2 regions of the Micromonospora sp. NPDC003197 genome follow, and region 2 is predicted to be linked to the other one. Evidence: predicted binding sites of a transcription regulator. Region 2 holds the regulator's gene; the other holds the start of a gene.

What was found. The regulator HrcA, encoded in region 2, represses chaperone genes, less so after heat shock. The targets are predictions, from matches to a motif close to GGTTNGCACNCTCNNNNNGAGNGTGCNAACC.
Region 1: a site for HrcA is predicted at 2,788-2,818, ahead of groES (co-chaperone GroES). Genes of this name have one in related genera too.

What each region holds. Positions count from the first base shown of each region.
Region 1 is NZ_JBSFTE010000032.1:55,126-70,110, forward strand. It holds gene ACWDV4_RS26650 (WhiB family transcriptional regulator) at 73-468, shown strand; gene groL (chaperonin GroEL) at 623-2,269, opposite strand; gene groES (co-chaperone GroES) at 2,340-2,654, opposite strand; gene ACWDV4_RS26665 (THUMP-like domain-containing protein) at 2,991-4,226, shown strand; gene ybaK (Cys-tRNA(Pro) deacylase) at 4,259-4,738, shown strand; gene ACWDV4_RS26675 (asparaginase) at 4,759-5,769, opposite strand; gene ACWDV4_RS26680 (Clp protease N-terminal domain-containing protein) at 5,783-6,754, opposite strand; gene ACWDV4_RS26685 (sugar ABC transporter substrate-binding protein) at 7,092-8,180, shown strand; gene ACWDV4_RS26690 (ATP-binding cassette domain-containing protein) at 8,318-9,160, shown strand; gene ACWDV4_RS26695 (sugar ABC transporter permease) at 9,157-10,413, shown strand; gene ACWDV4_RS26700 (ROK family transcriptional regulator) at 10,451-11,638, shown strand; gene ACWDV4_RS26705 (MFS transporter) at 11,591-12,976, opposite strand; gene ACWDV4_RS26710 (helix-turn-helix domain-containing protein) at 12,987-13,559, opposite strand; gene ACWDV4_RS26715 (hypothetical protein) at 13,684-13,869, opposite strand; gene ACWDV4_RS26720 (ABC transporter ATP-binding protein) at 14,467-14,985, opposite strand, start outside.
Region 2 is NZ_JBSFTE010000014.1:46,248-61,232, forward strand. It holds gene lepA (translation elongation factor 4) at 1-1,711, shown strand, start outside; gene ACWDV4_RS17370 (NUDIX hydrolase) at 1,708-2,265, shown strand; gene ACWDV4_RS17375 (GlsB/YeaQ/YmgE family stress response membrane protein) at 2,369-2,656, shown strand; gene ACWDV4_RS17380 (phytanoyl-CoA dioxygenase family protein) at 2,788-3,690, opposite strand; gene ACWDV4_RS17385 (hypothetical protein) at 3,907-4,770, opposite strand; gene ACWDV4_RS17390 (enoyl-CoA hydratase family protein) at 4,911-5,708, opposite strand; gene hemW (radical SAM family heme chaperone HemW) at 5,727-6,950, shown strand; gene ACWDV4_RS17400 (DUF4870 domain-containing protein) at 7,036-7,806, opposite strand; gene hrcA (heat-inducible transcriptional repressor HrcA) at 7,997-9,022, shown strand; gene dnaJ (molecular chaperone DnaJ) at 9,110-10,243, shown strand; gene ACWDV4_RS17415 (16S rRNA (uracil(1498)-N(3))-methyltransferase) at 10,250-10,984, shown strand; gene ACWDV4_RS17420 (histidine triad nucleotide-binding protein) at 11,056-11,406, shown strand; gene ACWDV4_RS17425 (serine hydrolase domain-containing protein) at 11,509-12,891, shown strand; gene ACWDV4_RS17430 (snapalysin family zinc-dependent metalloprotease) at 12,951-13,523, opposite strand; gene ACWDV4_RS17435 (PhoH family protein) at 13,835-14,887, shown strand; gene ybeY (rRNA maturation RNase YbeY) at 14,905-14,985, shown strand, end outside.

The DNA of each region.
Region 1 (14,985 bases), on a different contig from region 2:
CTGGGTATCGGGAAGGCCAGCCCCGACCTCGGGCAGCCGGGGTCCCACACTCACCGTCGAAGGAAGGTGCTGATGTCGGACGTACGCAGACTGCCCGGACCCATCGTTGACCTGTGGGAATGGCAGCGGCTCGGTGCCTGTCGGGGCCGGGACAGCGCCCAGTTCTTCCACCCGGACGGCGAGCGGGGTGCCTCCCGCAATCGTCGGGAGACAACCGCAAAGGCGGTCTGTGTGACCTGCCCGGTACGCGCCGAATGTGCTGCGCACGCGCTCGCCGTGCGAGAGCCGTACGGCGTCTGGGGCGGGTTCAGCGAATCGGAGCGGCTCCGGCTACTCGCCATGGGCTGGGAGGATCTCGCCGACCGGCGGCGCAGCCGGGTGGACACCGCCCGGTTGGAGGCTCGATTGGGCAGGCCGCACAAGGCCACGATCCCGATACAGCGGCAGCTGCAGGAGCGCTCCGCCTGACACACCGCATACCCACGACCGACGGATCCGCGTAATCAGAAGGCTCCGGACACGCCAGCGGCGCGCCGGAGCCAGTTCCTGATCACGCGGATCCGGTCTTGCTCGTACCTCGGGTCAGAAGCCCATACCTCGGGTCAGAAGCCCGTACCTCGGGTCAGAAACCCGGGCCGTGCTGGTGCCCGTGGCCGTGGCCGTGACCGTGACCACCCGCCGCCGCAGCGACCGGCTTCTCCGGCTTCTCCACGACCAGGCTCTCGGTGGTGAGCAGCAGCCCGGCGATCGACGCGGCGTTGACGACCGCGTTGCGGGTCACCTTCACCGGGTCGACGATGCCGGCCTTGGCCAGCTTGACGTACTCGCCGGTGGCGGCGTTGAGGCCCTTGCCCCAGGGGCTGGAGGAAACCTTCTGCACCACCACGTAGCCGTCGTGCCCGGCGTTCTGAGCGATCCAGCGCAACGGCTCGACCAGTGCCTTGCGGACGATCGACACGCCGACCTTCTCGTCACCGGTGAGCCCGAGACCGTCGTCGAGCACCGAGGCGATCTGTGCGAGTGCGGCGCCACCGCCGGGCACCGTACCCTCCTCGACTGCGGCCTTGGTCGCGGCGATGGCGTCCTCGATGCGGTGCTTGCGCTCCTTCATCTCGACCTCGGTCGCCGCACCGGCCTTGATGACCGCGATGCCACCAGAGAGCTTCGCCAGCCGCTCGGCCAGCTTCTCCCGGTCCCACTCGGAGTCCGAAGCCTCGATCTCCTTGCGGATCTGACCGACCCGGTCGGCCACCTCGGCCCGCTTACCCCGACCGTCGATGACCGTGGTGTTGTCCTTGTCGACCACGATGCGCCGGGCGCTGCCGAGCATCTCCAGGGTGACCGCGTCGAGCTTGTAGCCCAACTCGGGAGCGATCAGCTCACCGCCGGTGAGGATCGCCATGTCCTGGAGCATCGCCTTGCGCCGGTCACCGAAGCCGGGAGCCTTCACCGCGCAGACCTTGATGGTCTTGCGGATCGAGTTGACCGTCAGCGTGGACAGCGCCTGACCCTCGACGTCCTCCGCCACGATGAGCAGCGGCTTGCTGGTCTTGAGCACCTTCTCCAGCAGCGGCAGCAGCTCCTCGATGGAGGAGATCTTCTGCGTGGTGATCAGGATGTACGGCTCGTCGAGCACCGCCTCCTGGGCCTCGCTGTCGGTCACGAAGTGCGGCGAGATGAAGCCCTTGTCGAACTGGAGGCCCTCGGTGACGTCCAGTTCGGTGGCCAGGGTGGAGCCTTCCTCGACGGTGATCACACCGTCGCGGCCGACCCGCTCCATCGCCTCGGCGATCAGGTCGCCGATGGTGGCGTCCTGCGCCGAGACCGTCGCCACCTGGGCGATCGACTCGCGCTTGCCCACCTTGGCGGCCTTGTCGAGCAGCGCTGCGGAGACCTTCGCGGCCGCCGCGTCGATGCCCCGCTTGAGGCTGGTCGGGTTGGCACCGGCCGTCACGTTGCGCAGGCCCTCGCGGACCATGGCCTGGGCGAGCACGGTGGCGGTGGTGGTCCCGTCGCCGGCGACGTCGTTGGTCTTCGTCGCCACCTCCTTGACCAACTGCGCGCCAAGGTTCTCGTACGGGTTGCTGAGCTCGATCTCCTTGGCGATGGTCACGCCGTCGTTGGTGATCGTGGGGGCGCCGAACTTCTTGTCCAGTACGACGTTGCGCCCGCGCGGGCCGAGGGTGACCTTGACCGTGTCGGCGAGCGTGTTGACACCGTGTTCGAGCAGGTGCCGGGCGTCGTCCGAGAAGCTCAGGATCTTCGCCATGAATATCCCTTCAAACAGTCGATGCCCCGGCCCGGCGAGCCGGTCCGGGGCATCGTCACTGATCAGTTGATTACTTCTCGATGACCGCGAGGACGTCGCGGGCGGAGAGCACCAGGTACTCCTCGCCGGCGTACTTGACCTCGGTGCCGCCGTACTTCGAGTAGATGACCTTGTCGCCGACCTTCACGTCAACCGGGATCCGGTTGCCGTTGTCGTCGACGCGGCCCGGGCCGACAGCGAGGACGGTGCCCTCCTGCGGCTTCTCCTTCGCGGTGTCGGGGATCACGATGCCCGACGCCGTGGTCGTCTCAGCCTCATTCGCCTGGACCAGGATCCGGTCCTCAAGCGGCTTGATCGCAACCTTGGTCGCGGTAGTCACGGGCATACCCTCCTGGGGTACTTGGTTTCTATGCGCCGACCGTATGAGCCGGACGGCGCAATCTGCCTCATGCCACCGGGCGGGTCCGTCGTCGCGGGTGCCGGTCCGCCTGGCGTTTCAGCCCCGGACCAGGGTCCGAAGCTGGCACCCTCGGTTCGAGAGTGCTAACGGCAGGTTAGGCCGGCGGCTGGCACTCCGTCAAGGAGAGTGCCAACTCTCCGGGCGGCGAGTCGCACCCATTCACCCGTCAGCGGCCAAGATCGAGCACACCGTGACCTGCCCTGATCGTCCCCGGCGGGTGCGCCGCCGGTCCACCCCGTGCCGCCCGCCACAATCGCAGGCGTGGACCTCGACCAACTAGCCGCGCTGCGTACCCCCGACGGGGAGCGTGCCCTGACCGCGGCGGCCGAACTGGCCGGCGGCGACCCGCTCACCGCCGCCAGCGCCCTGCGCTCGGCCGGCATCCCCGCCGACCTCGCCGCCAGCGCACTCACCCAGGCCGAGCTGCGCCGCCGGGCAGCCGCCAAGTTCGGCCCGATCGCCGCCGGAATGTTCTTCACCCGGGCCGGACTGGAACAGGCCACCCGCACGGTGGTCGCCGGCCGGCGGGCGGAACGACTACGGGCCGCTGGCGTCACGACCCTCGCCGACCTCGGCTGTGGGCTCGGCGCCGACGCACTCGCCGCCGCCCGAGCCGGCATCCGGGTGTACGGCGTGGAAGCCGACCCGGTCACCGCCGCCATGGCCGCCGCCAACGCCGAGGCGGCCGGGGTGGCCGACCGGTTCACCGTGGAATGCGGCGACGCCACCGGATTCGACGTCGACCGGGTCGACGCGGTGTTCTGCGATCCGGCCCGACGCCGGGCCGGCACCGGACGCCGGATCTTCGACCCGAACGCGTACTCCCCACCGTGGGACTTCATCACCGCCCTGATCGAGCGGGTCCCCCGTACGGTGCTCAAGGTCGCCCCCGGCTTCGAGCACGCCCTGATCCCGTCCGGTGCCGAGGCCGAATGGGTCAGCGTCGACGGCGACCTGGTGGAGGCCGCCCTCTGGTGCGGCCCACTCGCCACCACGCCCCGCCGCGCCACCCTGCTAAGCGGTAAGGAAGGGCCCCTTCTTATCGCTTTTGGTAGAGGAAGGGCCCCTTCCTATCAGCTCACCGGCACCGGCACCGACGACGCCCCGGTCGGCCCGGTTGGCCGCTACCTGTACGACCCGGATTCAGCGGTGGTCCGCGCCCACCTGGTGGCCGAGTTCGCCGAGACGGTGTCGGGGCGGCTGGCCGACCCGAGCATCGCCTACGTCTACGCCGACGAGCCAGTGGTGACTCCGTACGCGCGCTGCCTGGAGATCACCGACGTGTTGCCGTTCTCGCTCAAGCGACTCCGTGCGCTACTGCGTGAACGTGGTGTCGGCCGGCTGGAGATCCTCAAACGCGGCTCGGCGCTGGAGCCGGAGCAGCTACGCCGGGATCTCCGGTTGTCCGGGTCCGCCCCGGCCACCATCGTGCTGACCCGGGTCGCTGAAGCACCGACCGTACTGCTGGGCCACCCCGTCGCGCCCACAATTCCGTAGGTGGCCGACGGGCACCGGGATAGGGTCCGAGCATGGCAGGGCAGGGGACGCCGGCAACGGCGTTGCTGACGAAGCAGAAGGTCCCACACAGCACCCACCCGTACGACGTACCACCGGACGCCCCGCACTACGGCGCGGAGGTGGCGGCGGCGCTCGGCGTACCGCCGGAGCGGGTCTTCAAGTCGCTGGTGACCGAGGTGGATGGGGCGCTGACGGTGGCGGTCGTCCCGGTGACCGGCGAGTTGGACCTGAAGGCGCTGGCCGCCTCGGTGGGGGGCAAGCGCGCGATGCTGGCCGACCGTACGGTTGCCGAGCGCGCCACCGGCTACGTCCGCGGCGGGATCAGCCCGCTGGGACAACGCCGTCGGTTGCCCACCGTGGTCGACTCGTCCGCCGAGGGGTTCCCCACGGTGTACGTCTCGGCCGGCCGACGCGGGCTGCAACTCCAGCTCGCGCCGGCAGACCTGGTCCGGCTGACCAGCGCGACCACCGCCCCCATCGCCACCCACTGACCAACGCGACCCAGCGTTGTTCAGAGCTGGTCGAACCAGTTCCGGACGGCAGGCACACCGCCGGAGCCGAGGGCGACCATCAGGGCCAAGCGGGCCTTGACCGGGGAGAGCCCGCGGGCCCCGATCGCGCCCACCTTGCCGGCCAGCCCAGTGGCGAGTGGCAGGTCGTCGAGGGCGACGCCGCTGGTACGGCACCGAGACGCGATCACTACGGGAACGTTCCACCCGGTCAGTTCGTCGATCGGGGTGAACAACTCGACCGGGACGTTCGACTCCCCGGTGCCCTCCAGCACGATGCCTCGCGCACCGGCGTCCACGACCGCGTACAGCACCTCCGGTGGCATTCCCGGATAGGTCTTGAGCAGGGCGACGTCGGTCTCCGGCTCGCCGCTGGCCCGGGGTGGTCGAGGCGGCGGTACGGCGGACAGGTCGGCCCGCCCAGCCACCATGCGACCGACCGGAGGCTCGGGGGTCGAGGTGAACGCGGCCGGACCGGTGGCGTCCACCTTGGTCACCCAGCGGGCGGCGTGCAGTTCGTCGTCGAGGCAGGCGACCACGCCAACCCCACGCAGTACCGGATCGGCGGCGGCCCGGATAGCCGACGCCAGATTGCCCGGGCCATCCGTGCCCGGGGCATCCAGACTGCGCATCGCACCGGTGAAGACAATCGCGCCCCGGACCGCTGCCTCCCCCGCCAGCAGGTCGGCGAGGAACGCGCTCTCCTCCAGGGTGTCGGTGCCGTGAGTGACCACCACGCCGTCGAACCCCTCGACCAGAATGGCGGTACGGGCCCGCCGGGCCAGCCCCAACATCGTCCCGGGCGAGATGTCCCAGCTGGGCTCGGCCAGCACGTCCTCGGCTACCACCTCCACTCTCGACGGGTCATGACGGAGTTCAGGTGCGGCGTCGAAACGCCATGGTCCGGGGCCTAGCTGCTGGAGCAGTTCGGCTCCGGAAGCGACGCCGGGGCGATTGGGGTCGTACGAGTGCGCGATCGTGTCTCCGGTCGCCAGCAACAACACGCGTTTCATCGCATCGACCTCCTCACTGGTCCGGGGCCACGCCGTTCTGGTCCGGGGCCACCCCGTTCTGGTCCGAGGGCACGCCGACGAGCGCCTCGATCCGTTCGATGCGCTGGACGAGAGGCTGCAACTCCTGGCGTACGACAGCACCGATGACCTTGGCCGGGTCCGCTCCCGCCGTCTGTGTTCCCGCCGTCTGTGTTCCCGCCGTCTGTGTTCCCGCCGTCTGTGTTCCCGCCGTCTGTGTTCCCGACGGGTAGGTGCCTGCCGCCGGGTCACCCGGCTGGCTCTGGGTACGCAGGTGGACGTAGCCGGCCAGCCACGCCGCGATGGCGCGCCGGGTCAGTCGCGGCTCCACACCTCGCGCGCGCAGAATCTGGCCGGCGGTCCCGTCGGGCTCGGCGAGCAGGCCGAGCAACAGGTGCTCGCAGCCGACATAGTTGTGCCCAAGGGCGATCGCTTCGGTGACGGTCAACTCCAACGCGTTGGCCGCTGGGCCGCTGAACCGGGTCGCGAGTTGATCGGTGGCCGCCAGCATCGCCGCTGCCGCGAGTTGCTCGGTGGCCGCCGACGTTGTCGCCGCTGCCGCAGGCTGGTCGGTAGCCGCCGATTTGGTCAACGCTGCCGCGAGTTGGTCGAGGTCCCGCTCCAGTTGCTCGGGGTCGACCTCCACCGCACGCAGGACGTGCAGGGCGACGTTGCTCCCCTCGGCCAGCATGCCTCCGAGCAGGTGCTCGGTGTCGATGGTCGACGTGTTCTCCGCGCGGGCCCGTTCCTGGGCCAGCCGGAGTACGGCATGCGCCCGGGGCGTGAAGTGCGGCAGCCGTACGGCCAGTTGTTCCAGATCCAGGTCACCCACGGAGGTCTCCCGGATCGCGGTTACCCGGCGCACCGCCTGCTCCAGGGCTCGCTGGCAGATCGCCGACACCGGAACACCGGATTCCTTGACCGCCTCCGCCAGCTCATCAGGTAGATACACGTTGATTTTAGGCATAGCCGACATCCTTCCTGCCACTGACAACGTCAACCTACCCCCTAGCTAACCCCAATGGGGTTACTTTGACAATGCATCAAGGAACATCACTTGCCCCCACCTCGGGACATCGACGACCAGCAAGTATCGACCGCGTTGCGGAATTGTTATGGCAGACAACAAACTCGACCGCTGATACGCCTTGTGCCGCAGCCATGACCCCTAATACGTTGCCGGACACAACAAAAACGCGAAGACCGGTCTCAATCAATTGCCGTGCCGACATCCGGAGCCCGCACGGTCACCGCACGCCCTCCCCGTACCGAGACCCGAACTTCCCCCGAAAGGACCCATGCACATGCGCAAAGGGATCCTCACCACCGCCGCCGTCGGCCTACTGATCACGGGAAGCCTCGCCGCCTGCGGCGAGACGTCCGACAACGCTGGCAGCGCCAAGACGCCGAAGATCGGCGTGATCCTGCCGGACAGCGCCACCTCTGCCCGGTGGGAGACCGCCGACCGCAAGTACCTCAAGGAAGCGTTCGAGGCCGCCGGCGTCCAGTACGACATCCAGAACGCCCAGGGCGACAAGGCCCAGTTCCAGACCATCGCCGACCAGATGATGACCAACGGCGTCACCGTCCTGATGACCGTCAACCTGGACTCCGGTACCGGCAAGGCCGTACTGGACAAGGCCCGGTCCCAGGGCGTAGCGACGATCGACTACGACCGGCTCACCCTCGGCGGCTCGGCGAGCTACTACGTCAGCTTCGACAACGTCGCGGTCGGCAAACTCCAGGGCGATGGCTTGGTCAAGTGCCTCGCCGACAAGGGCGTCAAGAACCCGGTGGTGGCGGAACTCAACGGCTCGCCCACCGACAACAACGCCACCCTGTTCAAGTCCGGCTACGACTCGGTCCTCAACCTCAAGTACGAGGCCAAGGAGTTCGTCAAGGGTCCGGACGTCTCCGTACCGGAGTGGGACAACACCCAGGCCGGCACGATCTTCGAGCAGATGCTGACCCAGCAGCGCGGGAAGATCGACGGGGTGTTGGCCGCCAACGACGGCCTGGGCAACGCGGTCATCTCGGTACTGAAGAAGAACAAGCTCAACGGCAGGGTGCCGGTCACCGGCCAGGACGCCGACGTACAGGGCCTGCAGAACATCCTCGCCGGTGATCAGTGCATGACCGTCTACAAGGCGATCAAGCAGGAGGCCGATGCCGCTGCCGACCTGGCGATCGCGCTGGCCAAGGGCGAGAAGAAGGAGACCGGTCAGTCGGTGAAGGACCCGGAGAGCGGTCGCGACGTCCCCGCCGTCCTGCTCGCCCCGAAGCCGATCTACCTGGAGAACGTCAAGGACGTGGTCGCCGACGGCTTCGTCACCAAGGCTGCCCTGTGCGCCAACGAGTTCGCCGCGCTCTGCACCAAGGCCGGCGTGAGCTGAGCCGAGCCGCGCTGAGCCGAACCCCCACCGCACTCCCCGCACGTTAGGAAGGGCCCCTTCCTATACAAAAAACGATAGGAAGGGGCCCTTCCTTACAAGCACCCCGCGCTTAAGGAGACCCCGTGTCCGCGCCCCCTGTGTCCGCGACCCCCCTGTTGGAACTGCGCGGGATCGACAAGAGTTTCGGTCCGGTCCAGGTCCTGCGTGACGTCGCCTTCACCGTCCAGCCGGGCGAGGTGACCGCGCTCGTCGGCGACAATGGTGCCGGCAAGTCGACCCTCGTCAAATGTGTCAGCGGCATCTATCCCACCGACAGCGGCGAGTTCTTGTTCGAGGGCCGGACGGTCAGCGTCAACAGCCCCCGGGACGCGGCTGCACTTGGCATTGAGGTCGTCTACCAGGATCTCGCCCTCTGCGACAACCTCGACATCGTCCAGAACATGTTCCTCGGTCGGGAGAAGCGCAACGGGCTGGTGCTCGACGAGGCGACCATGGAACAACTGGCCGCCGAAACCCTCGCCGGTCTGTCGGTACGCACCGTCAAGTCGCTGCGGCAGCACGTATCCAGCCTCTCCGGCGGTCAGCGGCAGACCGTCGCGATTGCCAAGGCGGTGCTGTGGAACAGCAAGCTGGTCATCCTCGACGAGCCCACCGCCGCGCTGGGCGTCGCGCAGACCGCCCAGGTGCTCGAACTGGTCCGCCGGCTGGCCGACAACGGCCTGGCCGTCGTACTCATCTCGCACAACATGAACGACGTCTTCGCCGTCTCCGACCGGATCGCCGCGCTCTACCTCGGTCAGATGGTCGCCCAGGTGAAGACCACCGACATCACGCACGCCCAGGTGGTCGAACTGATCACGGCCGGGCGTACCGGCGGGCTCGACCTGACCGCCGGCGACCCTGACCCCGACACCGACGCTCCCGTCAACACCGACACCGACTCTGACCCCGACACCGAATCCACAGGAGCCACCCGATGACCACCATGACCCCGGTACGCGAAGGGTCGGCCACGGACGCGGCACCGACCGTCGGTTCGCACGTACGGGACTACCTCGGCCGGGTACGTGGCGGCGACATCGGCGTGCTGCCGGCCGTACTCGGGCTGGTCGTGCTCTGCCTGGTGTTCTCGATCCTGCGTCCGTCCTTCCTCTCCGCGTTCAACTTCGCCAACCTGCTCACCCAGGGGGCGGCGGTGACGTTGATCGCGATGGGGCTGGTCTTCGTCCTGCTGCTCGGCGAGATCGACCTCTCCGCCGGGTACGCCAGCGGGGTCTGCGCGGCAGTGCTGGCCAACCTGGTCACCCTCCAGGGCTATCCCTGGTACGTCGCCGTGGCGGCGGCCCTCGGCACCGGCGTGCTGATCGGGTCCGTGCTCGGTTTCCTGGTCGCGAAGATCGGCATTCCGTCGTTCGTGGTGACCCTCGCCGGCTTCCTCGCCTTCCAGGGCATCGTGCTGATGCTGGTCAAGGAGGGCACCAACGTCTCGGTACGGGACAGCGTGCTGGTGGCGATCGCCAACCGCAACCTGCCGCCGTGGCTCGGCTGGCTGCTCGCCGCCGTCGCGGTGGCCGGCTACGCGACGGTGCAACTGCTGCGCCACCGCAACCGGTTGGCGCGGGGTCTGGCCACCGCCCCGGTGACGATACTGCTGGTCCGGGTCGGTGCCCTGGCGGTGCTCCTCGGCACCGCTGTCTACATCCTCAACCTGGAACGCAGCATCAACACCCTGATCGTGTCGCTCAAGGGCGTGCCGATCGTCGTACCCATCATCGCCGTACTACTGGTCGGCTGGACGTTCGTGCTGCAACGCACCGCGTACGGCCGGCACGTCTACGCGGTCGGCGGCAACCGGGAGGCCGCCCGGCGGGCCGGCATCAACGTCGACCGGATCCGCATCTCGGTCTTCGTCATCTGCTCGTTCATGGCGGCGATCGGCGGCATCGTGGCCGCCAGTCGGGCCAACTCGGTCGACGCCAAGACCGGGGGCAGTAATGTGCTGCTCTACGCGGTCGGTGCCGCGGTCATCGGCGGTGCCAGCCTCTTCGGCGGCAAGGGTCGGGTGATCGACGCTGTGCTGGGCGGCGCGGTGGTCGCGGTCATCGACAACGGCATGGGCCTGATGGGCTACAGCGCGGGGGTCAAGTACGTGGTGACCGGGCTGGTCCTGCTGCTGGCCGCCGGGGTTGACGCCCTGTCCCGACGCCGGGCGGCGGCAACCGGAAACCGTTGACCGTCGACCCGACCCGGGAAGTGGAGTGACCGTACCGATGCGCGCAGGGCCGAGCCAGGAGGAGATCCGCCGGCAGAATCTCGGTGCGCTGCTGCGCTACGTACACGTCCACGGGGCGACCTCCCGTGCGGAGCTGACCACCGAACTGGGGCTCAACCGCAGCACCATCGGCGCGCTGACCGCCGACCTCACCGCTGCCGGCCTGGTCAGCGAGGGGGCACCCCGGGAGACCGGTCGGGCCGGCCGGCCGTCGCTGGTCGTCCGGCCCCGGTCCGATCTGGTGTACGCCTACGCGTACAGCATCGAGGTCGACCGGCTCCGGGCCGCCCGGGTCGGGTTGGGCGGGGCGATCCTCGACCGACGGGAGGCTCCCCGACCTCCCGGGATGCTGGCGGAGGAGACCGTGCCGCAGCTCGCCGCCTTCGTCAAGGAGATGCACCAGTCGGTGCCGGCCGACTCGGTCTACGTGGGCGGCGGCGTCGCGGTCTGCGGCATCCTGCGCGGGGAGGACGGCCCGGTGCACGTACGCCCGCAGACCGGCTGGGTCGACGAACCGCTCGGTACGGCGCTCGCCGCCGCCCTGGCCACCGAACTCGAATCCGACCGGCCCGTCCTGATCGGCAACGCCGCCGACGTCTCGGCGCTGGCCGAGCATGCCCGGGGGGCCGGGGCCGGCTGCGACAACCTGATCTACCTGCACCGGGACGTCGGGGTCGATGCCGGGATCATCGTCGGCGGGCGGCGGCTGACCGGACATGGCGGCTACGGTGGCGAGGTCGGCCACATGGTGGTCCGTCCGGGCGGGCGGCTCTGCGGCTGCGGTTCGCGCGGCTGCTGGGAGACCGAGATCGGCGAGCACGCCATGCTGAATCCGACCACCACCGACGGTCGGGGGGCGGCGCTCGCCGTCGTCGACGCCGCGTCCCGGGGGGACGCCAGCGCCCAGGCCGCCGTACGGCAGGTCGGCGACTGGCTCGGCTTCGGTGTGGCGAACCTGGTCAACATCTTCAACCCGGAGGTGGTCATCTTCGGCGGCACCCTGCGGGACGTGTACCTCGCCGCCGCCGCCCGGGTACGCAGTCGGCTCAACTCGATGGCCCTGCCCGCCGCCCGGGAGCAGGTACGACTGCGTACGCCACAGTTGGGCGAGGATGCCGCCCTGATCGGGGCCGCCGAACTAGCCTTCGCCCACCTGCTGACCGACCCGCTCGACGCTACGACCTGAGTCCCGGGGCCGGTCCATGGTCCGCCAGACCGGGCTGACCAGCGGAAGCAGGGTCACCACCAGGTAGGCGAGGCCGAAGAGCAGGCTCGCGGCTGGCAGCCGGAGTCCTTGCACGGCCAGCCCGGCGAGCAGACTGCCCAGCGGGATGCCCGCCCAGGAGACGGCGTGCATCAGTCCGAGCACCCGGGCCTGGAGATGCTCGGGAATCCGCTCGTACGAGAGCGCGCCGAGGATCGGATTGACCGCCGCGATCGACAGGCCCCCTACGAAGGCAACCACGTAGATGACCCACAGCTCCTCGACCAGGGCGAGTACGACGAAACGGGGTGCCCCGGCGATCAGGAAGCCCACCGTGAAGACAGCGAATCTCGGCACCCTCGGTGCGATGGCGGTGAAGACGATGTTGCCCAGCACCGCCCCGACGGCGAAGGAGGCGGAGAGGAAGCCGAGTGCGGTCGGTGATCCGAAGGTCTCCTTCGCCCAGATCGGCGAGAGCACGCTGCTGTAGGCCGCGTCGGCGAGGTTGGTGACGAAGAGCATCACGACCAGGCCACGGACGAGCCGATCCTGGCGTAGGAAGCTCAGCCCAGCCCGCAACGCCACGAGATAGGGCTCCCGGTCGGCTGTCTTCCGCTCCTCATCGGACGGGCCGGGCGACGCTCCAGGGCCGGACGACGCCGCTGCCGAGTTGGATCCGGTCGCCGGTACGAACGAACTCGGCACGAGCGACGCCACGACCACCGCGCCCACGACGAAGGTCGCCGCGTCGATCAGGAGCACTGTCGGCGCGTCCAGCGCGGCGATGAGCAGACCGGCCAGTGGCGCGCCGAGTAGCGTGGCGAGCCGGCTCAACCCGTCGTGCAGGCTTGTTGCCCGGGTCAGTGACATGCCGGAGGCGGCGACGGTCTTCGGAAAGACCACCCGTTTGGCCGTGTCGCCGAGCCCTCGCAGCCACCCGACCCCGGCGACGACCGCCAGCAGGACACTGAAGGGCAGCAGGTCTGCCCGGTACAGCAGGGGTATCGCGGCCAGCACCAGACCGCTGCCGAGGTCGGTGACGATGCTCATTCGGCGGGCGCCGATCCGGTCGATCAGCGGCCCGCCGAGGCCACAGGCCACGACGTACGGCAGCATCTCGGCGAACGCCACCAGGCCGGTCTTCGTGGCGCTGCCGGTGGTCGCCAGGGTGAACCAGGGCAGCGCGACCAGGCTCATCCGACTGCCCGCCAGCGAGATCGTCTCGGCGATCAGCAGGCCGATCAGTCCGCGACCAGTCCGCCTCGTCGCGGCCGCTGTCATCGTGTCCGCTGCCGTCGCGGCCACTTCTGTCGTGTCCATGGTCACGGCCTCACTCTGCGCCGGCCGATGGGAACGGCAGGAGTTGCGCCTGTAGGACGACCTGTTCGGCGCCAGCGGGTGCCGAAACCTCCGGCAGGTCTCGGCGGTAGCGCTGGACCAGCGCGAAGATCTCGTCGTGCAGTGCCGCCGCCTCGGTGGCGGTCAGCCGCAGTCGCCAGTCGCTGAGGGTGGACGCCTGCCGCCACTCCTCGGGCAGGGTGGGCCGCTCCCCCAGCCATCGGTCGACCCGCTCGGCGTACAGCGACGCGACCGCCCGCAGGTAGGTCTCCATTTCCGCCACTGCCTGTTCGCCGATGGCGCCGTCGAGCAACGTCCCGCCATGTGCCGCCTTCCACCACCGCTCCCGGCCAGCACCGCGATCGGGGTCCTCGACCACGAAGCCGTACTGGGCTAGTTGGCGCAGGTGGTAACTGGTGGCACCGGTGGATTGGCCGAGTCGCTGGGCCAGCAGGGTGCTGGTGGCGGGACCGCGCTCTCGCAGCAGGTTGAGCATGCGGACCCGCAATGGGTGCGCGAGGCCGCGCAGGGTGGTCGCGCTCGGACGTACCTCATCCCTAGACATGTTTGCAAAGTTTGCCTTGCAAAGACTTCTTTGTAAACCCCTCGCGCGGCGATGCCAGCAAGCAGCACGCAAGGTCGCGCCCTGTGCTGGGAACGATTCTTGTTGCCCTGGTAACAACAACGGTTCACAGCTTGGGTCGCCATCCCGCTGCCTCAAGCGCGGCTCGGAGCTGCGCCACCACATACTCCGGCCGACGACGTACGTCGAAGGCAGTGAACCGTAGGATCCGATCGCCCGCGATCCACAACTCGTTCTGCCGACGCAGATCCGCAGCCCAGTGCCGGACCTCCAGGTGGTGCGCACCGTCCACCTCGACATGGAGACGCCATTGCCGCCGGCGGCCAGCAGCGTCTGCGCCTCCTCCTCAGAACCCGCCCACTGAGCCGCATCGACCAGCGAGCGCGCCATACTCGTCCGATCCGGCCGACCATGCTGCCGGTCCGCTTCCGGTAGCTGCCGGGTCCGCCGGACGCGCACCGCCGGCAGGCCGATCGGCAAGCCGGTCAGCCGTCGTGCGACGCGACGGTCGTACGGGACCAGCACGTCCACGACATCGCGCCGCCATTTACCGCGCAGCCCGCCCGCCTGGGCAGCCGCCAGCCCAGCCAGAACCGCATCCCCGCCGGCGGCCAAAACCGCCACCCACCACTGGCGTTCTCGAGTGAAGTCGCCGGCATCGGCGACCAGGATGCCCCGGCAAACCCGCCGCCATCGGCCGGTATCCAGCCGATGGCGTACCTTCGCTGGGCCCAGTTCCGCCATCGCCTGCCGCCACGTCAACACTCCGGCCTGCTCGAAGAGCAGCCAGTCCAGCGCGTCGGCATCCTCCCCCGGCAACCGCATCCGGCGATTCGACCCCGCCTACGGGCCACCGGATGTCGCTGCCACGACACTCCCCCAGCGGCGGCTACGGCCGGTCGCCGTGCCAGGAGCGCCAGAGCGCGGCGTACGAGCCATTCGCCGCGACCAGCTCGTCGTGCGAGCCCAACTCGGCGATCCGGCCCTCCTCCACCACCGCCACCCGGTCAGCGTCGTGGGCCGAGAAAAGGCGGTGGGCAATGGCGATCACGGTACGACCGTGCAGCGCGCCGGCCAGCGACCGTTCCAGGTGCCGGGCGGCACGCGGGTCGATCAACGAGGTCGCCTCGTCCAGTACCAGGGTGTGCGGATCGGCCAGCACCAACCGGGCCAGGGCCAACTGCTGCGCCTGAGCCGAGGAGAGGGCATATCCACCCGAGCCGACCAGGGTGTCCAATCCGTCGGGCAGGCGCTGCGCCCAGTCCAGTACGTCCACTACGGCCAGCGCGGTCCGTACCTCCTCGTCGGAGGCGCCGGGCCGGGCCATCGACACGTTCTCCCGCAGCGTGCCGATGAAGACGTGGTGCTCCTGGGTCACCAGCGCCACCTGCGACCGCAGCTCGTCCAG
Region 2 (14,985 bases):
GATGGACATCGAGCGCGAGCGCGGTATCACGATCAAGAGTCAGGCGGTCCGCATGCCGTGGACCGTACGGGAGGGCGCCCAGCAGGGCGAACATGCCGTCCTGAACATGATCGACACCCCGGGGCACGTGGACTTCACCTACGAGGTGTCCCGTTCACTGGCCGCCTGCGAGGGGGCGGTGCTGCTGGTCGACGCGGCGCAGGGGATCGAGGCCCAGACGCTGGCCAACCTCTACCTGGCGCTGGAGAACGACCTGCACGTCATTCCGGTGCTCAACAAGATCGACCTGCCGGCGGCGCAGCCGGACAAGTACGCCGAGGAGTTGGCGCACCTGATCGGCTGCGAGCCGAGTGACTGCATTCGGGTCTCCGGCAAGACCGGCGACGGCGTGCCGTACCTGCTCGACGAGATCGTGCGGCAGTTCAAGCCGCCGGTCGGGGATGCTTCGGCCCCGGCCCGCGCGATGATCTTCGACTCCGTGTATGACGTCTACCGGGGCGTGGTCACCTACGTCCGGGTCATCGACGGGCGGATCGAGGCGCGCGACAAGATCAAGATGATGTCCACCGGCGCGGTGCACGAACTGCTGGAGATCGGCGTCATCTCCCCGGAGATGGAGAAGGCCGGGGCGCTCGGTGTCGGCGAGGTCGGCTACCTCATCACCGGTGTGAAGGACGTCCGGCAGTCCCGGGTCGGTGACACGGTCACCATCAACGCCCGGCCGGCCAGTGAGGCGCTGGGCGGCTACAAGGACCCGAAGCCGATGGTCTACTCCGGGCTCTACCCGATCGACGGCTCCGACTACCCGGACCTGCGGGAGGCGCTCGACAAGCTCAAGCTCAACGACGCCGCGCTCAGCTACGAGCCGGAGACCTCAGGCGCGCTCGGCTTCGGCTTCCGGTGCGGCTTCCTCGGTCTGCTCCACCTGGAGATCATCCGGGAACGGCTGGAGCGCGAGTTCGGGCTGGACCTCATCTCCACCGCGCCGAACGTGGTCTACCGGGCCATCCTGGAGGACGGCAACGAGATCGTCGTCACCAACCCCAGCGAGTACCCGACCGGCAAGGTGGCCGAGGTCTACGAGCCGGTCGTCCGGGCCACGGTGCTGACCCCCAACGACTACGTCGGCGCGGTGATGGAGCTGTGCCAGGGCCGTCGGGGCTCGTTGCAGGGAATGGACTACCTCTCCGCCGACCGGGTCGAGCTGCGCTACACGCTGCCCCTGGCCGAAATCATCTTCGACTTCTTCGACCAGCTCAAGAGCCGCACCAAGGGCTATGCGTCGCTGGACTACGAGCCCACCGACGAGCAGTCGTCCGACCTGGTCAAGGTGGACATCCTGCTGCACGGCGAGCCGGTGGACGCGTTCAGCGCCATCGTGCACAAGGACAAGGCATACAACTACGGCGTCACGATCGCCGCCAAGCTTCGTACGTTGATCCCGCGCCAGCAGTTCGAGGTGCCGATCCAGGCGGCGATCGGCAACCGGGTGATCGCCCGGGAGACCATCCGGGCGATCCGCAAGGACGTGCTGGCCAAGTGCTACGGCGGTGACATCACCCGGAAGCGCAAGCTGTTGGAGAAGCAGAAGGAAGGCAAGAAGCGGATGAAGATGGTGGGCCGGGTCGAGGTCCCCCAGGAGGCCTTCATCGCCGCGCTCTCCACCTCCGACTCCGGCGACGCCGGCGGCAAGGGCGGCGGAAAGAAGTGATCCCGGGGGCGTACGGGCCTGCGGCAGTGGCCCCGCGGGCGTACGGGCCCACCGCATCGTTCTGCCCCCGCTGTGCGGCACAGCTGTCGGCCACCCCGCCGACCAGCTGTGCCGCCTGCGGCTACCAGTTGTTCCTCAACGCCCGCCCCACCGGGGGCGTGATCGTGCTCGACGGCCATCCGGGTGACCTGCGGTTCCTGGCATTGAAGCGGACAGCGCAGCCGCAGGCGGGGCGCTGGGAACTTCCCGGCGGCTTCTGCGACGGCTGGGAGCACCCATCCGACGCGGCGGTCCGGGAGGCCCGGGAGGAGTTGGGTGTCGAGGTCGAGCTGGGTGACCTCGTCGGCATGTACCTTGGCGGCTACGACTTCCAGGGCGAGACGCTGCCCGTACTCGATGTGTTCTTCCTGGCGAGGATCGCCACCGGGGAGATCAGGTTGAACCCCAGCGAGTCGTCCGACATGAAGTGGTTCCAGCTCGCGGAGCCGCCCCCGCTGGCCTTCTCCACGATGGATCAGGCGGTCCGGGACACCGCCCGTCGATTCGGCGACTGATCACGATCCGGTATCTCGCTGTTATTGACCCGGTTTGAGATTTACGGGGGTCGGGAACTTAATCGTCACCAACAGCGAGGCACACCCCCGGAGGAGGACCGTCGTGGAACTCACCGTTCTCGGTATCATTACCGCACTCATCGTCGGGCTGATCGTTGGCGCGATTGGTCGCCTGATCGTTCCGGGCCGGCAGAACATGCCGATGTGGCTGCATATGCTCATCGGTGTCGGCGCGGCACTACTCGGTACGGTGCTGGCGCGGGCCATGGGTATCGCCACCCAGACCGCTGGCATCGACTGGACCGAACTGCTCGTCCAGGTAGTCCTGGCCGCCCTGGCCGTGGCCCTGGTGGCGGGTGTCGGTGGACGGCGCAGCGTGAGTCGTTACTGATTCGACAGTGACGCTGATCGGGACGCCGGATCGATTGATCCGGCGTCCCGCCGTTGTTGCGGGATCTTTTCGTCAACCCGGAACCGATGGGCGAAAAGATCCCGCATACGCGTGTCCGCGGAAGGCGAATGTCAGCGGAGCCAGGGAATGTTGCGATCGAGCAGATCGCGTTCCTTGAGTTCCTTGCGGAGCGGGATCTCGTTGTCGATGTAGCCGTCCCAGTTGATGCCCCAGTAGTTCGCGGTGTGCGTACCCTCACCGCAGAGCTGGCGCTGCACCGGGTTGCGGTTGGCCCACCACTCGCCGTCCTTGTCGATGTGCAGTTCATCGAGCGGGCGGATCCACCGGTAGGTGTAGCCGACGAAGAGCATCTTGCGGGTGACGGTCGACAGGTTCGTCGACCGGGAGTGCCACTGCCGACGGTCGAAGATGAACGCGTCACCCGGGTTGGCCGTGATCTCGACCGTGCCCTCCGGGTCCGGGTTGTGCACGGTGAGGTCGTCCGGCCGGTCCAGCGAGTTCCACAGGTGGCTGCCCGGAATCACCTTCGTGGCACCCCGCCCGGTCTCCGAGAGGTCGGAGAGGACGTAGGCCACCTTCAGCGAGAACATCGGACGCGGCAGGTTGGGGTCCATCGTCTCCGGGTCGGAGTTCTGCCGGTACCCATCCTGGTGCCAACCCCAGTACGGCTTCTCCGGCTCGGCCGCCGGCGGGGTCACGTCCAGGTGGTTGTGGTGCGTGTAGATGTTCCATCCGGCCAGCCCCCACATGTAGGGGAACGCGATCGGATGGGTGAGCAGCTCGCCGAAGAGTTCGTCGCGCTCCAGGAAGCCCAGCAGGTGCAGGGTGCCGTCCTTGGTGGTACGACCAGCCGCCAGCTCCTCCGCGTAGACGCGGTCGACCGCCGCCTCCAGGGCCGCGCGGTGGTCCTCGGTCAGGACGTTGCGCAGAAGCAGGAAGCCCTGCTCGTGAAACTCCTTGCGGTCAGTATCACTGATCGGTTCGTACCCGGTCCGGCCACCGTAATCGAACACCGTGTCCAACCTCCCCATAGGTGGAGCCCGTTGCTAGGCCCACACAACCTGCCGATGTTAACTCCTTGCAGTCGACTACGAAGACAGGCGTTCCGGTCAGTCGACATCGAGTCGGGCAGCCGGGTACGAAGGGGGACAGTGTCGTAGCGGAAAGTGAGAATCCGTAGGGTGCGACCGGCCCGTCGTAACAGCGACAAAGCCTCGTAACAGGGGGTGCTACAGGTCGGCGAACACCTCGACGACAACCAGCTTGGCGCTGGGGGTGCCGTCGTCTACCTGGGACCAGACCCCCTTCTCCGCCGTCCATTGCAGATCACCGAAGCGCACCCGCTTCACGCCGTGGTCACCCGCGTGGGCGACCAGCCAGTGCGCGTAACGCCACCCGGCCTGGGCATCGGCGGCTGCCACCGTCAGACCGATGAGGTCGGTCGGGGTGGTCGTCTTCAGTTGGCCCCAGTCCAGCCGTAGGCCGTCGACCAGCGCGGCCGCTGCCGCGCTGCCCCGCATCGCCGGCTCCCGTCCGACGACGCAGTTCACCGCGCCGGTCGCGTTGCCCACCAGGGCCCGGGCGAGCACTGCCGACTCGTCGGCCCACTTCTCGTACGCCTCGGGGAAGGCCGAGCGCTGTACCGCCTGGGCGGCGTCGGTGACCCGCATCCGCTCCCAGCCCTTCACCTTCTTCAGCGCGGTGTAGAAGCGGGTCGCCGCGTAGCGGGGGTCACCGATCTGCTCGGGTGTACCCCAGCCCTGGCTCGGACGCTGTTGGAAGAGCCCGATCGAATCCCGGTCGCCGCCGGCCAGGTTTTCCAACCCGGACTCCTGGAACGCGGTGGCGAGTGCCACCACGACCGCCTGCTCCGGCATCTTGCGGCGAATCCCGATCGCCGCGATCGTGGCCGCGTTGGCCATCTGTTCCGGGTTGAGGTGGACCCGACCATCAGCCTGCACCGTGCAACGCTGGATCAGGGACGGTAGTGGAAGTTGGTGCCGGAGTGGGCCGAGGCTGACATATGCGCCAATCCCGACGATCAGCACGAGCACTACGGCCCCAATCACCACTGCCCGAATTCGCACCGGCACCCCCTGCTCGACTGCGTGCAATCGTACGTGCGTCCAGCCGCCACCGACCGGGTTGCCGAGCACCTGGTCGTACCGTCCGCACCGATCGGCTGGTCGGCGCGGAACTGTCGGTGGGCAAACCGGCCCGCTGCTGTGTCCACTTAGGTCTTTGGTACCCAGCGGGCGGGCCGTTTCTCACGGAGGGCGAGAATTCCTTCCCGTCCCTCCGCCGAGCGGAAGAATCGGGTGGACCGGTCGGTCAGGTCGGCCACGTCGGTCTGGAAGTCGGTGGGGGTGGGGCGACGCAGCAGCTCCTTCGCGCCGGCCAGCGCCCCCGGTGCTCCCCGGACCAGCGCGGCGCAGTAGGCGGCCACGGTCGCGTCCAACTCTTCGGCCGGCGTCGCGACCGTCACCAGCCCGATCCGTTCGGCCCGCCGGCCGTCGAAGACCTCACCGGTCAGGTACAGCTCGGCAGCGGCGCGTGGGTGCAGCCGGGGCAGCACGGTGGCCGAGATGACCGCCGGGATCACCCCGATGCGCACCTCGGTGAAGGCGAAGGTCGCCTCGGTGGCACAGACCGCGATGTCGGCCGCCGCGATCAGCCCCAGGCCGCCGGCCCGGGCCGGGCCGGCCACCCGGGCCACCACCGGCTTCGGGCACTCCCAGATGGCGGTCAGTACGTCGCCGAGCATGGCGGCCGGAACGGTGCCGCTGTCGAACGCCGCCGCGGTCTCCTTCAGATCGGCGCCGGAGCAGAACACCGGCCCGGTGTGGGAGAGCACCACCGTACGGACGGTGTCGTCCGCGACGGCCGTGGCCAGCGCGGCGAGCAGTTGGGTCATCAGCGTGGTGGAGAGCGCGTTGCGGTTGCGCGGGCTGTCCAGCGTGAGCGTGGTCACGCCATGCGCGGTCGATACCCGGACCAGTGGGTCGGGCTCAGTGGTCAGCTCTGCGGTCATGCGGCGCACACTAGTGGCATGCCCGCTGTGCTCCCAGAAGGTGAACCCGTACCCGGCGACGGGATGCTGCCGTCCACCGCGCTCGCCCAGGTCGGCGCGCGTGGTTTCGGGGTCTATGTCCATGTCCCGTTCTGCGCCAGCCGGTGTGGCTACTGCGACTTCAACACCTACACCGCCAGTGAGTTGGGCGGCGGGGCCAGTCGAGACGGGTACGCCGACACGGTCCTGGCCGAGTTGGCCCTGGCCCGTCGAGTGCTGGCCGATCAGCCGCCGCCCCGGGTGGACACCGTCTTCGTCGGGGGTGGCACCCCCACCCTGCTGCCCGCCGACGACCTCGCCCGCATCCTGGACGGCATCGACCGCACCTGGGGCCTGGCCGGCGACGTCGAGGTGACCACCGAGGCCAACCCCGAATCGGTGACTCCGGAGTCACTCAAGGCGCTGCGGGCGGCCGGCTACACCCGGATCTCGCTGGGCATGCAGTCGGCCGCCGCCGGGGTGCTCGCGGTACTCGACCGCCGGCACACCGCCGGCCGGGCCACGGCCGCCGTCGCGGAGGCCCGCGAGGCCGGGTTCGACCACGTCAACCTGGACCTGATCTACGGCACGCCGGGGGAGAGCGCCGAGGACTTCGCCGCCTCGTTGGCCGAGGCGACCGCCGCCGGGGTCGACCACGTCAGCGCGTACGCCCTGATCGTGGAGGACGGCACCCGGCTGGCCGCCCGGATGCGTCGGGGCGAGTTGCCGTACCCGAGCGACGACGTGGCCGCGGACCGCTACCTGGCCGCCGAGGCCGCGCTGACCGCCGCCGGCTTCTCCTGGTACGAGGTGTCCAACTGGGCCCGTACGCCGGCTGCCCAGTGCCGACACAACCTGCTCTACTGGACCGGCGCTGACTGGTGGGGGCTCGGCCCTGGGGCGCACAGCCACGTCGGCGGGGTGCGCTGGTGGAATGTCAAACATCCGACGACGTACGCCGCTCGGCTCGCCGAGGGGAGGTCCCCGGGACACGGGCGGGAGACGCTGACCCTGGCGGATCAGCGGATGGAGGACGTGATGCTGCGGCTGCGCCTGGCCACCGGGCTGCCGTTGGACACCCTCGACGACGCTGGCCGGGCCGCCGCGAGCCGGGCGATGGCCGACGGGCTGCTCCAGGAACCGGCGTACGCCGCCGGCCGTGCGGTGCTCACCCTGCGCGGGCGGCTCCTCGCCGACGCGGTCGTTCGCGACCTGCTGCCCTGACCGGTCCGGCCTGCGCCCGGGGGCAGGCCGTGCCCGGGCCGCCGACACGGGATTCGTCGACTGCCCGGCGCGGCCGGTCTCGGAGCTACTTCACCATCCGGATGCTCATCGGGTAGTGGTACAGCACGCCCTCGTTGGCCTTGACACCGCCGAGGATCGAAAAAATGATCAAGATGAGCCAGGTGATCAGTGGCAGGAAGAACAGGATGCCAAAGCTGCAGGCCGCGATGATGACCGCGACGACGTTGGCGATGCCCCAGGTGATCTGGAAGTTCAGCGCCTCGACCGCGTGTGCCCGCACGGTCGGCGACTCGTTCCCCTTGGCCAGCATCGCCACGAGCGGGGCGATGAAGCCCACGAGGATGCCGCCGAAGTGCGCGATCAGCGCCCAGGTCTTCTCGTCACTGTTGGCGTAGCCAGCCGGAGCCGCCGCACCGTACGGGCTGCCGTGCGGTGGGTAACCGCCCGCGGGCGGATAGCCGCCTCCGGGGGGCGGGTAGCCGCCAGCAGGGGGTGGGTATCCGCCCTGGGGCGGGGGATATCCGCCAGCGGGGTAGTCCGCCGACGGCGGGATGTCGCCAGGTGACTGGTACGGCGACGCGTACGGCGACGGTTCAGTTGGGGCTCCGTACCCGGGTGCTCCGGACGACGGTGGCGCGGATGACGGCGGTGCGGATGACGGTGCTCCGAACGACGGCGGTGCGGATGACGGCGGCTCGAATGACGGTGGCGTGGATCCGGGGGAGGGAGCCTCGCCCGGCATCGAGTAGGACGCGGGGGAAGTGGGGGACGCGGTCGGGTCCGGAGGCAGGGCTCCGGAGTTGCTCCCGTCGGACGGGCGAGGTGGTTCTGTCATGAAACTCACGCTAAGGGGCGGCTACAAGGGCCACTAGACCGGTACCAGACTGTTTTTCGAACAACTGGCCAGAAAGCACTAAGTGATCATCGCGAGGCGGTGGGACTTGGTCGTAGACTGGCACTCGCTAGAGTCGAGTGCCAAGCCGCCGGATCGGCGGCCGACGAGGCGTAGCCGGCAGGAGGTGCAGATGGGTCTCGATGACCGCAAGCTCGACGTACTTCGGGCGATCGTCGAGGACTACGTCGTGACCCAGGAGCCGGTCGGCAGCAAGGCACTCGTCGAGCGGCATCAGCTCGGGGTCTCCCCAGCCACCGTACGTAACGACATGGCGGTGTTGGAGGAGGAGGGCTACATCCGGCAGCCGCACACCAGTGCCGGCCGGGTGCCTACCGACCGGGGCTACCGGCTGTTCGTCGACCGGCTGTCCCGGGTCAAACCGCTCACCCCGGCCGAACGTCGGGCGATCGAACGATTCCTGGTAGGCGCGGTCGATCTGGACGACGTGGTGCACCGTACGGTTCGGCTGCTCGCCCAGCTGACCCGTCAGGTCGCCGTCGTGCAGTACCCGAGCCTGGCGCGCTCGTCGGTCCGGCACCTGGAACTGGTGCCGATCTCCACGACCCGGCTCATGGTCGTCATGATCGCCGACACCGGACGGGTCGAGCAGCGTCTGGTCGAGTTGCCCGCCCCGATGCCGGTTGACGACGTCACCGACCTGCGTCGACTGGTCAACGAGAAACTGGTGGGTAGTCGGTTGGCCGACACCCCACCGCTGGTCCAGGCCCTGGTCGAGGAGGTGGCGCCGCACCTGCGTGGCGGCATGACCATTCTCTCCACCGTGCTGTTGGAGACGCTCGTCGAGCGGCACGAGGAGCGGATCGCGCTGGCCGGTACGGCCAACCTCACCCGAGGTGGCCTGCTCGACTTCCAGGGCTCCCTACGCCCGATCCTCGAAGCCCTCGAGGAGGAGGTCGTGCTGCTCAAACTGATCGGAGAGGCCGAGCCCAGCAGCACGCTACGGGTGCGGATCGGTGACGAGAACGAGATCGACAATCTACGCTCGACCTCGGTGGTCAGCACCGGGTACGGTCCGGGCAGCACCATCGTGGGTGGCCTGGGCGTACTCGGCCCGACCCGGATGGACTACCCCGGCACGATCGCCACCGTGCGGGCCGTGGCACGCTACGTTGGCGACCTGTTGGCCCAGAATTGACCACAGAATCGCATTGACCCCGACTCCGACCGACCTGGGACGACCGGCGGACGGCAACGCGAGACAGACATGAGGACACGGAACGCAGTGGCCAAGGACTACTACGGGATTCTCGGCGTCAACCGGGACGCCTCCGACGACGAGATCAAGCGTGCCTACCGTAAGCTCGCGCGCCAATACCACCCGGACGTCAATCCGGACCCGGAGGCGCACGAGAAGTTCAAGGAAATCAACGCCGCCTACGAGGTTCTCTCCGACGATCAGAAGCGGCAGATCGTCGACCTGGGGGGCGACCCCCTGGCTCCGGGCGGCGGAGGTGCCGGCCCCGGCGGAGCGGGCCCGTTCGTCGGGTTCCAGGACATCATGGACGCCTTCTTCGGGGCGGCCGGCGGTGCGAGCCGTGGGCCCCGGCCCCGGACCCGGCCCGGTTCCGACGCCATAATCCGGCTCGAACTCGACCTACACGAGACGGCCTTCGGGGTCGAGGCGCCCATCACCGTCGACACCGCCATCCTCTGCACCACCTGCTCCGGCGCGGGTACGGCGGCCGGCACCCACCTGGCCACCTGCGACGCCTGCGGTGGTCGGGGTGAGGTGCAGTCGGTGCAGCGCACCTTCCTTGGCCAGGTCGTCTCGGCCCGGCCGTGCACGGTGTGCCAGGGCCACGGCACGACCATCCCGAGCCCCTGCCCCACCTGTGCCGGTGACGGCCGCGTCCGTACTCGCCGGTCGCTGACCGTCAAGATCCCTGCCGGGGTCGAGGACGGCATGCGGATCCGGTTGGCCCAGCAGGGGGAGGTGGGGCCGGGCGGCGGCACGGCTGGTGACCTCTACGTCGAGATCCACGAGCGTCCCCACGACGTCTACTCTCGCAAGGGCGACGACCTGCACTGCCGGGTGACCGTGCCGATGACCGCGGCGGCGCTCGGCACCCGGCTGACCATCAAGACGCTGGACAGCGAGGAGACGGTCGACGTCAAGGCCGGCACCCAGCCCGGCAGCACCCTGCGGCTGCGCGCTCGGGGCGTACCCCACCTGCGCGGCACCGGGCGCGGCGACCTGTTCGTACACCTCGACGTGCGTACGCCCACCAAGCTCGACGCCGATCAGGAGCGGATGTTGCGCGAGTTCGCCAAGACCCGGGGCGAGGAGGTCGCCGAGCTCAGCAAGCAGGGCGGCTTCTTCTCCCGGATGCGGGACGCCTTCAACGGCCACAACTGATCCCCGGTGAGCGAACCACTGTTTTTGGTCGAGGCGTTGCCGGCCGGTGACACGGCGACCCTCGCCGGCCCGGAGGGGCACCACGCCGCGACGGTGCAGCGGCTCCGAGTCGGTGAGCAGCTGCTGCTCGCCGACGGGCAGGGGGGCATCGCCTCCGCCGTGGTCACCGCCGTCGGCCGGGGCACCCTCGACCTGACCATCACCACCCGGGAGTACGTGGCCGCCGCCGACCCTCGGCTCGTCGTCGTACAGGGGATCGCCAAGGGCGACCGGGGGGAACTGGCCGTACAGGCGATGACCGAGGTCGGGGTCGACGAGATCGTGCCCTGGTCGGCGGCCCGCTCGGTGACCCAGTGGCGGGGCGAGCGGGGTGCTCGGTCCCGGGACAAGTGGGTGGCAACCGTCCGAGAGGCGGCCAAACAGGCCCGCCGCGCCTGGCTACCGGTGGTCGCCGGCACTCCGGACGAGTCGACGAGCACCGTGGCCCGCCGGATCGGCGCGGCGGGGATCGGTCTGGTCCTGCACGAGGAGGCAACGACCCCGTTGTCCACCGTGCCGCTGCCGGCGACCGGTGACATCGTGCTGGTCGTCGGGCCCGAGGGCGGGATCGCGCCGACCGAGCTGGCCGCGCTGGAAGCCGCCGGCGGGGTGCCGGTACGACTCGGCGCGCAGGTGCTACGTACCTCCACCGCCGGGGTTGCCGCGCTGGCCGTACTGTCCGCCCGCCTCGGCCGATGGTGACGCTACCTACCGCGCCGACGGGGTGAGTTCCTGCCGGGTGTCCGGCGGCGTACCGGCATACCATGCGACGGATGAAGACCGACTGCCTGTTCTGTCGCATCGTCAACGGCGAGATCCCGGCGACCGTGGTCCGGGAGACCGACACGACCCTCGCCTTTCGTGACATCAACCCGAAGGCCCCGGTACACGTCCTGGTGATTCCGAAGGAGCACTACGTGGACGTGGCGACCCTGGCCCAGGCGGATCCGAAGCTCGCCGGCGAGGTGCTGGAGACCGCTGCCAACGTGGCTGAACACGAGGGCCTACTGGTGGACGGGTTCCGGCTGATGTTCAACACCGGCGAGTACGGCGGCCAAGAGGTTCCGCACGCGCACGCCCACGTGCTCGGCGGTGCGCCGTTGGGCCCGATGCTGGCCGGCTGAGATGTTAGGAAGGGCCCCTTCCTATGCAGAAAACGATAAGAAGGGGCCCTTCCTTTCACCGGTAGGATCGGGGCGATCTTGCAGGGTGGGGTGGGAGGACGGATGACCGAGGTGAGCCGACGGCTGGAGCGGATGACCCGTCAGGTGCAGGCGGAGGCGCGGATACCGGCGCTTTCCGTGGCGCTGCACCGGGCCGACCGCCCCCTGTGGAGCTGTACCGTCGGCGGGACCGGCAACGACACCCCGTTGACCGAGGCGAGCCGGTTCCGGATCGGGTCGGTGACCAAGAGCTTCACCGCCGTACTGGTGATGCAGTGCCGGGACGAGGGACTGCTCGATCTCGACGACCCGATCGGTGCCCACCTCGACGTGCCGGCGCACCGTGAGTTGACGGTACGCCGGCTGCTGTCGCACACCGCCGGTATCCAGCGGGAGCCCTACGGTGACGTGTGGGACACCCTGGACGCGCCGGATGTCGACCAGCTTCTCGCCGAACTGGTACGCGCCGAGCGGGTGCTGCCGCCGGGCCGCCGCTACCACTACTCCAACCTGGGCTTGGCCCTGCTCGGTCACGCTGTGGGCCGGTTGCGGGGTGGCACCTGGGCCGAGGTGCTGACCGACCGGGTGCTGCGCCCGCTCCGTCTGTTGGCGACCGGTGTCGAGCCGGGGCCGGATGCGGTGACCGGATTTCTGGTGGACGCCTACTCCGACCACGCCCGGCCCGAGCCGCCGACCGACTTCGGCGCGGTGGGCCCGGCGGCGCAGCTCTGGAGCACCGCGTCGGACATGGCTCGCTGGGCTGCCTTCCTGGCCGACCCGGCTGCGGTCGATCCGGCTGGTGCCGTACTGCGGTCGAGCACCTTGGACGAGATGCGTTGGCCGTTGACCACCACCGACGAGACGCTCTGGAGCACTGGTTTTGGGCTGGGGTTGATTTTGCTGCCGCAGGGCGACCGGGTCATGCACGTCGGGCACGACGGGGCGATGCCGGGCTTCCTGTCGGCCGTCTATGGCCGCCGGGGTGGTGCTGACACGCCGGGCGCGATGGGGTGCGCGGTGCTCGCGTCCTCCGGGACTGCCGCCGAGATTGCGGAGCTGCCCCATCGACTGCTGGCCGCCGCGGTGGCCGACGACCCGGCCGACATTGTGGCCTGGGCCCCCGGCGAGCCCGCGCCGGAACCGTACCGTGGTCTGCTTGGCCGCTGGTGGGGTGAGGGCTTCGAGTACGTCTTCTCGTGGCGGGACGGTGCGCTGCGGGCCCGGGGTGCCGCTGATCAGGTGGGTCGGCCGCCTGCGGTCTTCGCGCCGTTGCCTGGACAGCCGGATGTGCTGCGTACCGTCTCCGGACGGGAGGTTGGCGAGTTGCTGCGGCTGACCCGGGACGAGCGGGGCATGGTGGTCCGGATGCACTGGGCGACCTACCGGTTCACTCGTAACCAGGAGACCTTTGACAGCTTCGACTTCCGCCGCTCGGATATGCCCTGACGGGACGTTCCGAGCGGCCGGCGCGGTGGGATACCGCGCCGGCCGCTGTCGGAGTGGATCTAGCCGACGGGCATCACGGTCGGTGCCGGCCAGCTGCCCTGGAACACGTGGGTCGCGTCGTCGCTACGGCTGGGGGCGAAGCCGAAGAGCTGGTCGACCCGGGACGCCTCACCGCTGCTCGGGTACGGGTTGGTGCAGCTGGTGCCGGCGCTGCCGCCGGACATCAGCAGGGCACAGTTGCCGTTGTAGTTGTCGGGCAGGCCGAGGATGTGCCCGATCTCGTGGGTCATGATCCGCAGCGGGCTGTACTGCTGTGCCTGCTGCGTGTCGATGTAGACCCGGCCGTTGCCCAGGCTGGTGCGGACCGCGTACGAGCCGCCGCCGGTGATCTGGTAGATCCGCAGGTTCGACCCGCACTGGGAGAGCGTCACGTTCGAGGTCGCGTTGTTCCAGATTGAGGCGGCCTGGTTTGCGACGCTGACGAAGCTACCGGCCTGGCTGGTGTTGTAGCAGACCGTGGCAGCCAGGGAGGTGGCGGCGGCCGGGGCCGCGCTGACGAAGGGGACACCGATCGCCGCCACCGCGCCGGCCAGGAGTCCGGCCAGGAGTCGGGTGACTTTCCGAGGGGACATGGCTCACTCCACTGGGAGACGTGGACAGGGACGGACCATTCTTAAAAATAGAAATCTTTCAATGCAAGCGCCGTTGGTCATATGCTGAATGGTGCAGAAGGGGCATTTCGCCCTGCCGGCGACATAGGTGATGCCTTTCGTGCCTGATGGGCCGGGTGTCGACGTCGGCTGCCGCGCGGGCGGATGGGCGGAAATGGGCAGGGTGCGTACGGCGTTGACCCGATACGATGGCAGCAACGTTCGCACGTCCCACCAGTAGGGCGGGACATCTAGATCGAGAGCAGGTGGCGTAGGGCCCACGGGCCCGACCTATGACCGGTACACCGCCTCCCGGGCAGGCCCGGGTGCAGACCAGGATCACGGTTCCTGACTCGAAGATCATGGTGAACCTGCTTGGCGCGGGAGACGAGATCCTCCGACTCGTCGAGCGCTCGATCAACAGCGATGTGCACGTACGGGGCAACGAGATCACCATCACCGGTGCCCCGGCCGACAACGCGCTCGCGGAGCGGCTCTTCACCGAATTGCTCGAACTGATCGAAAAGGGCGAAACACTGACCAGCGACGCCGTCCGGCGCACCGTCGGGATGCTCGAACAGGGCACCACCGAGCGGCCCGCCGAGGTTCTGACCCTCAACATCCTCTCCCGTCGGGGCCGGACCATCCGTCCCAAGACCCTCGGGCAGAAGCGGTACGTCGACGCGATCGACGCGCACACCATCGTCTTCGGCATCGGCCCCGCCGGCACCGGTAAGACCTACCTGGCAATGGCCAAGGCAGTGCAGGCCCTACAGGCCAAGCAGGTCAACCGGATCATCCTGACCCGGCCGGCGGTCGAGGCGGGGGAGCGGCTGGGCTTCCTGCCCGGCACGCTCAACGAAAAGATCGACCCCTACCTGCGCCCGCTCTACGACGCGCTACACGACATGCTCGACCCGGATTCCATCCCGAAGCTGATGGCAGCCGGCACGATCGAGGTGGCACCGCTGGCCTACATGCGGGGACGTACGCTCAACGACGCCTTCATCATCCTCGACGAGGCGCAGAACACCACCCCCGAGCAGATGAAGATGTTCCTGACCAGGCTAGGCTTCGGTTCCAAGATCGTGGTCACCGGGGATGTCACCCAGGTTGACCTGCCTGGCGGGACGACCAGCGGTCTGCGGATGGTGCGTGACATCCTCCAAGGTGTGGAGGACGTGCACTTCGCCCCGCTCTCCAGCACCGACGTGGTCCGCCACCGGCTGGTCAGCGACATCGTCGACGCGTACGCCCGTTGGGACGCCGAGCGGGAGGCGCAACAGGGCGTGCACGCCGTGCCCGGTCGTACCGCACAGAGCGGCCGAGCCGGCCGTCGTCGCTAAGTCAACAGGGGAAGCAGTTGTCCATCGAGATCACTAACGAGTCGGGTGTCCAGGTCGACACCGACGCCATCCTCGCCGTGGCCCGGCACGCCCTCGAC